Regions from separate parts of the Lysinibacillus sp. FSL P2-0066 genome, predicted to be linked through region 2. Evidence: a T-box and tRNA genes for the amino acid it is inferred to sense, from the RefSeq annotation. Region 2 holds a T-box; the other holds one or more tRNA genes.
What was found. The T-box of region 2 lies ahead of trpS (tryptophan--tRNA ligase). A T-box ahead of a tRNA ligase gene usually reads a tRNA of that ligase, here a tRNA-Trp.
Positions count from the first base shown of each region.

Region 1: it has a tRNA-Trp gene. The T-box ahead of trpS (tryptophan--tRNA ligase) is inferred to sense a tRNA for this amino acid. The anticodon was not compared.

Region 1 covers NZ_CP150202.1:249,946-253,328, reverse strand. Annotated here, with positions in the region: gene MKZ14_RS01290 (nitric oxide synthase oxygenase) at 1-61, opposite strand, end outside; tRNA gene MKZ14_RS01285 (tRNA-Glu) at 814-885, opposite strand; tRNA gene MKZ14_RS01280 (tRNA-Asn) at 887-963, opposite strand; tRNA gene MKZ14_RS01275 (tRNA-Ile) at 971-1,044, opposite strand; tRNA gene MKZ14_RS01270 (tRNA-Gly) at 1,049-1,122, opposite strand; tRNA gene MKZ14_RS01265 (tRNA-Phe) at 1,128-1,203, opposite strand; tRNA gene MKZ14_RS01260 (tRNA-Ser) at 1,209-1,301, opposite strand; tRNA gene MKZ14_RS01255 (tRNA-Ala) at 1,315-1,390, opposite strand; tRNA gene MKZ14_RS01250 (tRNA-Pro) at 1,406-1,482, opposite strand; tRNA gene MKZ14_RS01245 (tRNA-Arg) at 1,498-1,574, opposite strand; tRNA gene MKZ14_RS01240 (tRNA-Lys) at 1,593-1,665, opposite strand; tRNA gene MKZ14_RS01235 (tRNA-Gln) at 1,682-1,756, opposite strand; tRNA gene MKZ14_RS01230 (tRNA-His) at 1,766-1,841, opposite strand; tRNA gene MKZ14_RS01225 (tRNA-Trp) at 1,890-1,963, opposite strand; tRNA gene MKZ14_RS01220 (tRNA-Tyr) at 1,968-2,051, opposite strand; tRNA gene MKZ14_RS01215 (tRNA-Thr) at 2,059-2,134, opposite strand; tRNA gene MKZ14_RS01210 (tRNA-Asp) at 2,143-2,218, opposite strand; tRNA gene MKZ14_RS01205 (tRNA-Val) at 2,223-2,298, opposite strand; rRNA gene rrf (5S ribosomal RNA) at 2,310-2,425, opposite strand; rRNA gene MKZ14_RS01195 (23S ribosomal RNA) at 2,492-3,383, opposite strand, start outside.
Region 2 covers NZ_CP150202.1:738,166-741,548, forward strand. Annotated here, with positions in the region: gene fabF (beta-ketoacyl-ACP synthase II) at 1-522, shown strand, start outside; gene MKZ14_RS03480 (hypothetical protein) at 629-850, shown strand; gene trpS (tryptophan--tRNA ligase) at 853-1,842, opposite strand; T-box leader at 1,959-2,180, opposite strand; gene spxA (transcriptional regulator SpxA) at 2,671-3,066, shown strand.

The DNA.
Region 1 (3,383 bases), 490 kb from region 2:
CTGATTCATTTTGTTCTGTCTGGTATAGACTTAAAAACTGCTGTATCTCCTGTATATTCATATCGATTCCTCCACTTATCCTCATATTAGAGGAACAAAACAACAAGCACCATGAAAATAGTAATTAAAAAAACATACATATTTTATATATGAAATAGTTTGTTCAAATTTACTCTATAGACTCACTTTCGTAAGAGAATGTAAGAGAGATCCTAATTATTATAAAAAGACTACATTAATCATGTAATCTTCATAGTGTTGCAGCAAAGCAATCAATAGAATTTTGTGAAAGATAAAAGTCTTTCCATTTTAGGCTACTTACATGCTGCTGACGCTTTACTTTCGCGCTGGGGCTAGTCTCTGTCTGACTAACCCCGGCAATAAGTAGTCTTCCTCATTTATCCACACAAATAAATTGTAGGTATTCACTTATGGATGGCTGTTGTAACTCATTCCCTTCTCCACATTGAAGATAAGGGCTTATCCTCTCTGAGAATACAGATAATGGGCTTTTTGATCGCTATGCTACTTTGAAAAAAGGAAAGACACTTTGCAGAATGGTTGATTGGAGAGGAGCCAGCGTCACGCCGAGGGGGATTTAGCGTCACAGATGTACCCTGGAGCGAACGTAAGTGAGTGAAGCGGCTCATCGGACGCCGCCTGGAAAGGAAGCTGGCAGAACGGAAATCTACCTCTACCTTGCTAAAAGGTCTTTTTCTGCTAGTGATCTTTTTTCAACAACATGAAAAAGGAGAATAGAATTAAAGGAGAATAGAAAAAAGCATGTAACACACATCTGTGCTACATGCTTGATGACCCGTACGGGATTCGAACCCGTGTTACCGCCGTGAAAGGGCGGTGTCTTAACCACTTGACCAACGGGCCGTGGCTCCGAAGGCAGGACTCGAACCTGCGACAACCTGATTAACAGTCAGGTGCTACTACCAACTGAGCTACTTCGGAATAATGATGGGCCTAAATGGACTCGAACCATCGACCTCACGCTTATCAGGCGTGCGCTCTAACCAGCTGAGCTATAGGCCCATTTTGGAGCGGGTGATGAGAATCGAACTCACGACATCAGCTTGGAAGGCTGAGGTTTTACCATTAAACTACACCCGCAATAATGGTGGGTCAGGACGGAATCGAACCGCCGACACTTAGAGCTTCAATCTAATGCTCTACCAACTGAGCTACTGACCCGAAAATGGAGGAGGTAGAGGGATTCGAACCCCCGCGCGGTGTTACCCGCCTGTCGGTTTTCAAGACCGATCCCTTCAGCCAGACTTGGGTATACCTCCAAAAATATTAAAATGGTGGAGCCTAGCGGTATCGAACCGCTGACCTCCTGCGTGCAAGGCAGGCGCTCTCCCAGCTGAGCTAAGGCCCCATTAATCATGAAAGATGGTCGGAATGACAGGATTCGAACCTACGACCCCTTGGTCCCAAACCAAGTGCTCTACCAAGCTGAGCTACATTCCGTAAACATGAATTTATTGGCGCGCCCGACAGGAGTCGAACCCATAACCTTCTGATCCGTAGTCAGACGCTCTATCCAATTGAGCTACGGGCGCATATTAATTAAAAAATGATGAGCCATGAAGGACTCGAACCTTCGACCCTCTGATTAAAAGTCAGATGCTCTACCAACTGAGCTAATGGCTCATAAAAAAAGAAAAAATGGCTGGGGTACTAGGATTCGAACCTAGGCATGACGGAATCAAAATCCGTTGCCTTACCGCTTGGCTATACCCCAATGTTAAAATGGGGCGACTGATGGGAATCGAACCCACGAATGTCGGAACCACAATCCGATGCGTTAACCACTTCGCCACAATCGCCACTATATAAATTTATAATAGCTGTATATGAACGAGTACCTCAATACCTGGCAGGGGCAGTAGGAATCGAACCCACACCAAAGGTTTTGGAGACCTCTATTCTACCGTTGAACTATGCCCCTAAAATGGTGGAGGGGGACGGATTCGAACCGCCGAACCCTAAGGAGCGGATTTACAGTCCGCCGCGTTTAGCCACTTCGCTACCCCTCCAAGGGAATGGTGCCGGCGATAGGAGTCGAACCCACGACCTACTGATTACAAGTCAGTTGCTCTACCAACTGAGCTACACCGGCAATAATAATGGCGGTCCCGACCGGGATCGAACCGGCGATCTCCTGCGTGACAGGCAGGCATGTTAACCGCTACACCACGGGACCAAAATGGTGGAGGATGACGGGCTCGAACCGCCGACCCCCTGCTTGTAAGGCAGGTGCTCTCCCAGCTGAGCTAATCCTCCACAAAAAATAAGCGAAGCGACGTCCTACTCTCACAGGGGGAAGCCCCCAACTACCATCGGCGCTAAAGAGCTTAACTTCCGTGTTCGGTATGGGAACGGGTGTGACCTCTTTGCCATCATCACTTCACTTATTCAGCTGAAAGACTTATTCTTTCAAAACTAGATAAACGATACATTGAATGCTTCAAACATATTGGTTAAGTCCTCGATCGATTAGTATTCGTCAGCTCCATGTGTCACCACACTTCCACCTCGAACCTATCTACCTCATCGTCTTTGAGGGATCTTACTTACTTGCGTAATGGGAAATCTCATCTTGAGGGGGGCTTCATGCTTAGATGCTTTCAGCACTTATCCCGTCCACACATAGCTACCCAGCGATGCCTTTGGCAAGACAACTGGTACACCAGCGGTGTGTCCATCCCGGTCCTCTCGTACTAAGGACAGCTCCTCTCAAATTTCCTACGCCCACGACGGATAGGGACCGAACTGTCTCACGACGTTCTGAACCCAGCTCGCGTACCGCTTTAATGGGCGAACAGCCCAACCCTTGGGACCGACTACAGCCCCAGGATGCGATGAGCCGACATCGAGGTGCCAAACCTCCCCGTCGATGTGGACTCTTGGGGGAGATAAGCCTGTTATCCCCGGGGTAGCTTTTATCCGTTGAGCGATGGCCCTTCCATGCGGAACCACCGGATCACTAAGCCCGTCTTTCGACCCTGCTCGACTTGTAGGTCTCGCAGTCAAGCTCCCTTGTGCCTTTACACTCTACGAATGATTTCCAACCATTCTGAGGGAACCTTTGGGCGCCTCCGTTACCTTTTAGGAGGCGACCGCCCCAGTCAAACTGTCCGCCTGACACTGTCTCCTGCCCCGCTAAGGGGCATGGGTTAGAATTTCAATACAACCAGGGTAGTATCCCACCGACGCCTCCTTCGAAGCTGGCGCTCCGAGATCTCTGGCTCCTACCTATCCTGTACAAGTTGTACCAAAATTCAATATCAGGCTACAGTAAAGCTCCACGGGGTCTTTCCGTCCTGTCGCGGGTAACCTGCATCTTCACAGGTACTATAATTTCACCG
Region 2 (3,383 bases):
GAAGAATATGAACATGCAAAAGCTCGTGGTGCCAAAATCTATGCTGAAGTTTTAGGTTATGGTGCAACTGGGGATGCGCATCACATTACGGCTCCAGCTCCAGAGGGTGAAGGTGCAGCACGTGCGATGACGCAAGCATTAACAGATGGTGGCGTAGAGCCATCACAAGTTGATTATATTAATGCCCATGGTACAAGTACGCCATATAACGATTTATTCGAAACACAAGCTGTGAAAACTGCTTTTGGTGATCATGCGTATAACCTTGCAATGAGCTCAACAAAATCTATGACGGGTCACTTATTAGGAGCAGCAGGTGGTGTGGAAGCTATTTTCACAGCATTAGCCCTTAAAGAAGGGATTTTACCACCTACAATCAATTTAAAAGATCCTGATCCTGAATGTGATTTAGATTATGTTCCAAACGAAGCAAGAGAAGCAAATATTCAATATGCAATGAGTAATTCTCTTGGTTTTGGTGGTCATAATGCAAGTCTCCTATTCAAAAAATATGAAGCATAATAGATAAACATAAAAAAACGTCAGCCAAATTTAAATGGCTGACGTCTTTTTTTATAGTTTTGTGAATAAATGATAAGTAAGAAGAAATAGAAAGGATGCCATTACTATGTTTCGTCTCTTTTTATTTTTAGTAAGTTATGGCTTAATGATCCTCTCTGTAGGGAATCTCATATTGTATTTAAATTACCGCACACTAGGTTATTCATGGAAGGTTGTTTTCAAATTTATTTTTCAAACAACAGAATTTTATATGGCGGTAGGAGCCTGTATCATCATCTGCGCAGTTGTGCTTGATTTGGGCTTTGATCGATCCTCAGACAAGCCGTAAGTTTAGCTACGTGCGCGACCAAGACCCATAGCATCTTCCATACGTTTTAATGTAGTACTAGCAATCGCATTCGCCTTTTCAGCACCTTCATCTAGAATGACATCTAATTCTGATGATTCTACTAGATGATAGAATTTCTCTTGAATAGGTGTTAGGTGTTCAATTACTGCTGTTGCTACACCCTGCTTGAATCCACCATAACCAATTCCCTCATATTTTTTGACTAAATCTTCAACGGCTACCCCTGAAATAGCTGATTCGATTGTCAATAAATTTGAAACACCTGGTTTATTTTCCACATCAAATGCAACGATGCCGTCAGAGTCAGTTACAGCTGATTTAATTTTTTTCTCAATGTCTTTCGCAGTATCTAATAAGCGAATTGTCGCTTTCGTATTTGGATCTGATTTACTCATTTTCTTTGTTGGCTCTTGTAAGGATTTAATGCGTGCACCTGCTTTTGGTAATTGAATTTCTGGAATCGTTAAAACATCGCCAAAGCGTTTGTTAAAGCGTTCTGCAAGGTCACGAGTTAGCTCAATATGCTGCTTCTGATCATCGCCGACAGGGACAATATTTGTGTTATAAAGTAGAATGTCTGCAGCCATTAGCGGTGGATATGTTAAAAGAGCAGCAGATACGCTTTCCTTACCATGTGATTTATCTTTGAATTGTGTCATACGTTCTAGCTCACCGATAGACGCAACACATTGTAACATCCATCCTGCCTGAGCATGCGCTGGCACCTCTGATTGAATAAATAATGTCGATTTTTTAGGGTCAATGCCAGTAGCAATGTAGGTAGCAGCAAGCTTACGAATACTTTCTCGTAATTCTTTAGGATCTTGTGCAACAGTGATGGCATGTTGATCAACGATACAATAAATAGCGTTTCCTTCATCTTGTAGTGCCGGGAACTGCTTGAATGCTCCTAAATAGTTCCCTAATGTTACGATACCTGTAGGCTGTACGCCAGAAAAAATAGTTGTCATTAAAAAATTCCTCCTCGAATTCAATTGCTGTAACTTGTGTCACAGCGTTGTCTTCACCTTTCAACTTGGTGATGAAGACAAAAAAACATCATGCGTCCTCATTAGATTTTTTCTAATGAAGGGACGAATGATGTTTGAATCCGCGGTACCACCCAGCTTGCCTAAAAAGGCCACTCAGCTTCGTAACGTGAAGGGACGAGCTTTGCTAATAGCTTCAAGTAGCGTTCACAAAGCTAACTCGGAAGTCCATTCCACATGCATCCACGATCTGTTTACAGCAACCACAGACTCTCTATACGTGAATTAGCATATGTACTACTCTTCGTCAGCGTTTTTCTCAATTTAAATTGTTCAAATTGATTTGATTGCAAAGAATTATATTATAAAGATTCCTTTGTGTAAAGTCAGACTTTTGACGGTGTTTTTTTTCTAGAAAAAATTATATGCTTTTTTTGTTATGTAATTTTGTTATAAATTTATAATTTTTTATTAAAAAATTGTTTGGATGTACACATGGGATTGACAATTTTCTCGATTATTTTTCTTAAATGAGAACAACTGAGATATCTGTTTAGATGTTTAAAATGCTTTAAAAATGGGAATGGTAGTAGTAGCACATAAGTTTGAAGAAAATACATCATATTTGAAAGCTGTATGAATAGACAGAATATTTATGGATAGGTTCAGATTTTTTTATTGGAACTATATTCAAATACAGCTGAGTACTGTATAATGGTACTGTGTATTTTACATTACATTAATTCTAATTTAACACATTGGTTCTGGTTTATAGATAATGATTTTTAAATGAAAGGATGTGTCAGAATGATCGTAACCCTATTTACATCACCAAGTTGTACCTCTTGTCGTAAAGCAAAAGCTTGGTTAGAGGAGCACGAAATTCCATATACAGAACGTAATATATTTTCTGAACCGCTTAGCATAAGTGAAATAAAAAAAATTTTACGAATGACAGAAGATGGAACTGATGAAATCATTTCCACTCGTTCTAAAATATTCCAAAAATTAAATGTGGATGTTGAAAGCTTACCATTACAACGTTTATATGAATTAATTCAGGAATATCCTGGCTTACTACGTAGACCAATCATTTTAGATGAAAAACGTCTGCAGGTTGGCTACAATGAAGATGAAATTCGTCGTTTCTTACCTCGAAAAGTTCGAGCATATCAATTACAAGAAGCGCAACGAATGGTGAATTAAACCTTTCTATTCTGAATAATATATGTAATAGATGTTACAGATGTGGAATACATGTTGTGACATCTTTTTTTTATGTTTTACTTCTGTAAAACCTTCTATATGAAGTATAATAATTAATAGGGAAAAGTCATATATTTCCGTAAAAGTATGTTAAACTTGATTTAAGTTAAATAGTTTACTACAATTTCAATAATTCAAATATCTTCTGTGAAACGGTGTATATCCTTTTCATTTTATGACAGAACAGCATACAATAGAGTTAGAGACAACTGTGAACACAAAAATTCATGTTTACGGTTACTCGATGGTTTTACTGT